DNA from 3 places in the Streptomyces sp. NPDC058195 genome. Region 1 is predicted to be linked to each of the others. Evidence: riboswitches for the same ligand, from Rfam matches in the RefSeq annotation. Region 1 holds a riboswitch; each other region holds the start of a gene.
What was found. A riboswitch is a leader RNA that binds a small molecule or an ion and turns the genes downstream of it on or off. The one in region 1 is predicted to bind thiamine pyrophosphate.

Region 1 (2,259 bases):
TCCTCGGTGACCGGGTTCACGAACATGCTGAGCGGCAGGTCCTCCTGGAACTTCTTGCTGATCAGGAAGTCCAGCAGCGCCTTGCCGCCCTTCTCGTTGCGCGCCCCGTCCAGCAGCCCGGCGAACTCGATCTGGCGGAAGCAAGTCCCGGTGGCCACCCCGGTCGGGGCCTCGGCCGGCTGAGGCTTCGCGTACAGCACCTCGACGGGCGGGCTGGAGGCGTACGAGACGACGAGCGGCCGGTCGGCCTTGGCCTTCTTGCCGCCCGCCGAACCGGAGAACTCCTCGTTGTACGCCTGCTCCCAGCCGTCGACCACCTTGACGCCGTTGGCCTTCAGCTTCTTCCAGTAGTCCTGGTAGCCGTTCTCCCCGTAGGCGGCGATCGTGCCGAGCAGGAAGCCGAGGCCGGGCGACGAGGTCCCGGCGTTCTCGGTGACCAGCAGGTCCTTGTACGCGGGCTTCGCGAGGTCGTCGAAGGTGCTCGGCGGCGTGAGCTTCTTGTCGGCGAAATACTTCTTGTCGTAGTTGACGCAGATGTCGCCGGTATCGACGGGGGTGACCCGGTGCCCGGCGTCGAGCTGGGTGTCCTTCGTGACCCGGTCGATGCCCTTGGCCTCGTACGGGGTGAAGAGCCCGCTGTCGAGGGCACGGGAGAGCAGGGTGTTGTCGACGCCGAAGAACACGTCACCCCGGGGCGATCCCTTGGTCAGGATCTCCTGGTTGAGCGCGACACCCGCGTCGCCGCTCTTCAGCACCTTGACGGTGTAACCGGTCTCCTTGGTGAACTCCTTCCAGACCGCCTCGGAGGCGGCGAAGGAGTCGTGGCTGACCAGGGTCACGGTCTTGGAGCCGGAGCCCTTGGTGCCGCCGGAGCCCGTGGCCGTGTCGTCGGAACTCCCGCATCCGGCGAGTGCCGTGACGCCGAGCGCGGCGGCGACGGCCGTTGCCGCGAGCTGTCTGGTCCTGCGCGTGGTGCTCATTGTGGATTCCTCCTGGGTTTTGGCCAGGAAGAGACGCGGCCCTGCCCGCGGGAAGCGGGCAGGGCGCAACAGCATGAGTTGATGACCGAACTTCCTACCCGGAATGACCCGGGCGAGGTTCAGAGGGTCTGCGGCCGACCTGTCCTCGGTACCGCACTCTCAGCGCTGTGGCGCTCCCCTGTCGGAATATGAAGTTGAATCGCGGGCCCAGGCTACACGGGCCCCCGCGACGGCCCGAAAGGCGCTCAGCGTTCGGCCGCCGCCAGCTGGCCGCAGGCCCCGTCGATCTCCTGGCCGCGGGTGTCCCGCACGGTCACCGGGACACCGTGGGCCGCGATCGCCTCGACGAAGGCCCGCTCGTCCTCGGGCCGCGAAGCGGTCCACTTGGAGCCGGGCGTGGGGTTCAGCGGAATCAGATTGACGTGTACGCGCTTGCCCTTGAGCAGCCGGCCGAGCCGGTCGCCGCGCCATGCCTGGTCGTTGATGTCGCGGATCAGGGCGTACTCGATGGAGATGCGACGGCCGGACTTCTCCGCGTACTCCCACGCGGCGTCCAGCACCTCGGCCACCTTCCACCGGGTGTTGACCGGGACGAGGGTGTCGCGCAGCTCGTCGTCCGGCGCGTGCAGCGAGACGGCGAGACGGCACTTGAAGCCCTCGTCCGCGAACCGGTGCATCGCGGGCACCAGGCCCACGGTGGAGACGGTGATCCCGCGCTGCGAGAGGCCCAGCCCGTCCGGCTCGGGGTCGGTCAGGCGGCGGATCGCGCCGACCACCCGGTTGTAGTTGGCGAGCGGCTCGCCCATGCCCATGAAGACGATGTTGGAGAGCCGGGCCGGACCGCCGGGAACCTCTCCGTCCCGCAGCGCCCGCATGCCGTCGACGATCTGGTGGACGATCTCGGCGGTCGACAGATTACGGTCGAGCCCGGCCTGGCCCGTCGCACAGAACGGGCAGTTCATCCCGCAGCCCGCCTGCGAGGAGATGCACATCGTCACCCGCTCCGGGTAGCGCATCAGGACGGACTCCACGAGCGTCCCGTCGTGCAGCTTCCAGAGCGTCTTGCGGGTGGTGTCGTCGTCACAGCTGATGTGGCGGACCACCGACATCAAGTCCGGGAACATCGCCTCGGCGAGCTTGTCCCGCGACCCGGCGGGAATGTTGGTCCACTCGGCCGGGTCGTGCGTGAACCGCGCGAAGTAGTGCTGCGAGAGCTGCTGGGCGCGGAACGGCTTCTCGCCGATCGCGGCGACGGCCTCCTTGCGCTCGGCGGGCGTGA
Region 2 (2,259 bases), on a different contig from region 1:
GACGATGCCGGTCTTCCGGCGGGCCGTAAGCGGCACGTACGGGAGGCGTACGCCGGCGTGGACGGTCATGTAGTCGACGCCCTGCTCGGCCTGTTCGATGACGGTGTCCTTGTAGATCTCCCAGGTCAGCTCCTCCGCCCGGCCGTCGACCTTTTCGAGTGCCTGATAAAGCGGGACCGTGCCGATCGGAACGGGTGAATTACGCAGAACCCACTCACGGGTGGTGTGAATGTTGCGGCCAGTGGACAGATCCATGACGGTATCGGCGCCCCAGCGCGTTGCCCACGTCATCTTTTCCACCTCCTCCTCGATGGAGGAAGTCACCGCGGAGTTGCCGATGTTGGCGTTGACCTTCACCAGGAACCGCTTGCCGATGATCATCGGTTCGATCTCGGGGTGGTTGACGTTGGCCGGCAGGACGGCCCGGCCCGCCGCGATCTCCTCGCGCACCACCTCGGGCGCGACGTTCTCCCGGATGGCCACGTACTCCATCTCCGGGGTGATCTCGCCCCGGCGGGCGTACGCGAGCTGGGTGACCGGCTGGCCATCCCGGCTGCGGCGCGGCAGCCTCGGGCGGCCGGGGAAGACCGCGTCGAGGTTGCGCAGCCCACCACGCGGCGAGGTGTGCTTGAGCCCGTCGTCCTCGGGGCGGGACGGGCGGCCGGGGTACTCCTCGGTGTCGCCGCGGGCGATGATCCAGTTCGCCCGCAGCGGCGCGAGTCCGCGACGGACATCGGTGTCGACCGCGGGATCGGTGTACGGACCCGACGTGTCGTACAGCGTCACGTCCTTGCCGTTACTGAGGTGCACCTGACGGACCGGCACCTGGAGGTCCGGGCGCGAGCCCTGGACGTACCCCTTGTGCCAGCCGATGGACTTCCCGGCCTCGACGCTCTGGTTCGAGGCAGGCGTGCGTGCGTCCGATGTGGTCATGAGACCTACTCCCTACGCCGGCATTACCCGGTAACAGGTTCGGCGGTCGGCGCAGCCTGTCCCGTACGGACGTACGGATATCAGCGCCCTCTCAGCCCGGTGCTCCGAGCTCCCGCGTGTGCAAAGGTTCCTCCACGCTAGCGCCCCGTCCGGCGCGATGAACAGAGGGCCCGGCCCTTCTTGCGATGATCGGCCGGTGACCTCTCCCCACACGGACCACGAACCACAGGCCCGGCCACAGGGCGCAGCACACGATCGAACGCATGACCAGCCGCCCGGCTCCGCGTACGACCACTCCCACGGACATTCCCATGGTCACGGTCCCGCGGCACCCGGCTCCCGGCAGCTGCGCAAAGTCATCGCCGCCGTGCTGATCCCCTTCGCCACCGCCGTTCTCGTCGGTCTGGTGGCGCTCTGGCCGGGCGGCGCACCGTCGCACGAGCGGACCGGTGTCGGCTTCGACCGGCAGACCCAGCAGGGAAAGGTGGTGACCGTCGACAAGGTGGACTGCAAGGACGTGAACGCCGTTCAGACGCCTCTCGATGGCTCCACCGCGGCAGCCGGGAAGGACCGGGGGCCGTGCGAGAAGGTGTCGATCGAGGTGACGACCGGCCGGGACAAGGGGCGGACCTTCACCGAGATCGTCCAGCCCGACTCACCTCGCAAACTGCGCGAGGGACAGGGCGTGGTCGCCGCGTACGCCCCCGACGCGCCCCACGACCTCCAGTACTCGGTGACGGATGTGAACCGGGCGTTCCCGATGGCGCTGCTGGCCGGGATCTTCGCCCTGGTGGTGGTCGCGGTGGGGCGCATGCGCGGGGTGATGGCGCTGATCGCGCTGGCCGTGTCGTTCGCCGTACTGACCCTCTTCATCCTCCCGGCGATTCTCGAGGGATCGAACCCGCTGCTCGTCGCGGTGGTCGGGGCCAGCGCGATCATGCTGATCGCGCTCTACATGTGTCACGGCCCGACGGCCCGCACCTCGGTCGCGGTGGTCGGCACGCTGGTCTCGCTGCTGCTGATCGGGCTGCTCGGATCGCTCTTCATCGGCTGGGCGAGCCTGAGCGGCAACACCGATGACAACACCGGCCTCATCCACGGCCTCTATCCGCACATCGACATGAGCGGACTACTGCTGGCCGGTGTGATCATCGGTTCGCTCGGCGTTCTCGACGATGTGACCGTCACCCAGACGTCGGCGGTCTGGGAACTCCACCAGGCGAACCCGACGTTGGGTGTGCGAGGTCTCTACCGGGCAGGCATCAGGATCGGGCGCGACCACATCGCCTCGGTCGTCAACACGCTGGTGCTCGCCTACGCGGGCGC
Region 3 (2,259 bases), on a different contig from region 1:
TTTCGGTGAGCGGCAGCTCGGTGATGCCGGGGACCAGTTCGTGGGCGTCCCGCAGCAGCTCGTAGACCCCGCCCGCGGTGACGGTGGTGTCCCAGCCCAGCTCCTCGCTGGTGGCGCCGACGACCAGTTCGCCGTTCTCGCGCGGTACGAGATAGACGTGGCTGCCGCGGACCACGGCCCGTACCGTCCGGCTCAGGAACGGCGCGTACCGGGCGGGCACGGCCAGCCGCAGCACCTGGCCCTTCACCGGGCGTACCGGCGGAACGGCCTCCTGCGGCAGTCCCGGAAGACAGCCGCTGAGGCTGCCGGCGGCCAGCACGACCTGATCGGCCGCCAGCTCCGTACCCCCGGCGAGCAGCACTCCGGCGGCCCGGTCGCCCGCCACGGTCAGCCGTGCCGCCCGCTCGCGGTGGAAGACCACCCCGGCCCGCTCGCAGGCGGTCAGCAGGGCGGCGGCCAGCCGGCGCGGATCGATCTGGTGGTCGCCGTCGACCCGCAGGCCGCCCCGGACGCCCGGTGCCAGCATCGGCTCCAGCCGACGGCACTCGCGGCCGGTGAGCCACTCCGACTCCAGGCCCGAACGTCGTTGCAGGGCGTGCAGATCCCGCAGATGGGCGCGGTCGTCGGAGTCCAGCGCGACAGCCAGGGTGCCGCAGGCGCGGAAGCCGGTCTCCTGCCCGCTCGCCGCCTCCAGCTCGGCCACGAAGTCCGGATAGCGGGCGGCCGAGGCCAGGTTGAGGGCGAGCAACAGCTCCTCGCCGTAGTGGAGTTCGGTGACGGCGGCCAGCATCCCGGCCGCCACCCGGGCGGCCCCGCCACCCGGTTCGGGGTCGGCGAGCGCCGTGCGCAGCCCGCGCTGCGCGGCCCGCCAGGCGGTCACCAGCCCGATGATCCCGCCCCCGACCACCAGGACGTCGCTTCCGTTCTGAGCGGAACGCATGGGCTTCCAGCCCCTCCCTTCGCCGGCATGACCCGGATCAGGTTCGTACGGTCGGAGGCCGCCCAGCCTCCCTCTCAGCCCGGTGCGTCCGGGCTCCCGCGAGTGCTCTACGGGGCCACCCTAAACCCCTCCTCGGCGACGGGACGAGCGGCGGCGGAGAACCCGCCCCTTCCTGACGATCTGTCAGGTGCGTAAGGTGTCCGGGTGAGCGAGCAGCAGCAGTCAGAGCAGCCGGACGGGCGGACCGGGCGCCGCGTCGTCATCGTCGGTGCGGGGATGGCCGGGGTGCAGACCGCGGTGGCCCTGCGGGAACAGGGCTTCACCGGCCCGGTCACGCTGATCGGCGCCGAGCCCCACCAGCCCTACGACCGGCCACCGTTGTCCAAGGCGGTCCTGCTCGGCAAGGCCGAGGACTCCGCCTTCGACATCGACTTCGAGGCGCTGGGCATCGAACTGCGCCTGGGCGTCGAGGTCACCGGCGTACGACCGGACGCGCACGAGCTGGACACCGCCGCGGGTGCCGTCCCCTACGACGCCCTGGTGATCGCGACCGGTGCCGAACCGGTCGTCCTGCCCGGGGCCGAGGGCGTCGCGGGCGTCCACCTGCTGCGCACCCTGGACGACGCGGCACGGCTGCGGCCGGTCCTCGCCGGGCAGCACGACGTGGTGATCGTCGGCGCGGGCTGGATCGGCGCCGAGTTCGCCACCGCGGCCCGCGCCGCCGGATGCGCGGTCACCGTCGTCGAGGCCGCGGACCGGCCCCTCGCGGGCGCGTTGCCCGCCGAGGTCGCCGCCCCGATGGCCGCCTGGTACGCGGACAGCGGCGCCGTACTCCTCACCGGCGCCCGGGTCGACCGCGTCGAACCGGGCCGGGTGGTCCTCTCCGACGGCCGCGGGCTCCCGGCCCAGGCGGTCGTCGTCGGCATCGGCGCGCGCCCCGCCACCGGCTGGCTGGCGGGCTCCGGCATCGCACTCGGCCCCGACGGATCGGTGACCGCCGACGCGACCCTGCGCACCTCGCGGGCCGATGTGTACGCGGTCGGCGACTGCGCCTCCTTCCCCTCCGCCCGCTACGGCGAACGCCTGCTCGTCCACCACTGGGACAACGCCCTCCAGGGTCCGCGCACGGCCGCCGCCCACATCCTCGCGGCGGACGCCGGGGACGGCCCGGCGGCGCCGCTCTACGACCCGGTGCCGTACTTCTGGTCCGAGCAGTTCGGCCGCTTCGTGCAGTACGCGGGCCACCACGGGGGCGCCGACACCCTGCTGTGGCGCGGCGATCCCGCCGGGCCCGCCTGGTCGGTGTGCTGGCTGCGTGA

Region 2: another riboswitch for thiamine pyrophosphate. It lies ahead of thiC (phosphomethylpyrimidine synthase ThiC); the one in region 1 lies ahead of ACFVWY_RS17395 (thiamine ABC transporter substrate binding subunit).
Region 3: another riboswitch for thiamine pyrophosphate. It lies ahead of thiO (glycine oxidase ThiO); the one in region 1 lies ahead of ACFVWY_RS17395 (thiamine ABC transporter substrate binding subunit).

The regions. Positions count from the first base shown of each region.
Region 1 is NZ_JBHVVM010000012.1:125,494-127,752, reverse strand. It holds gene ACFVWY_RS17395 (thiamine ABC transporter substrate binding subunit) at 1-980, opposite strand, end outside; TPP riboswitch at 1,054-1,170, opposite strand; gene rlmN (23S rRNA (adenine(2503)-C(2))-methyltransferase RlmN) at 1,226-2,259, opposite strand, start outside.
Region 2 is NZ_JBHVVM010000001.1:371,508-373,766, reverse strand. It holds gene thiC (phosphomethylpyrimidine synthase ThiC) at 1-933, opposite strand, end outside; TPP riboswitch at 926-1,059, opposite strand; gene ACFVWY_RS01710 (YibE/F family protein) at 1,130-2,259, shown strand, end outside.
Region 3 is NZ_JBHVVM010000015.1:99,684-101,942, reverse strand. It holds gene thiO (glycine oxidase ThiO) at 1-940, opposite strand, end outside; TPP riboswitch at 938-1,050, opposite strand; gene ACFVWY_RS20065 (NAD(P)/FAD-dependent oxidoreductase) at 1,145-2,259, shown strand, end outside.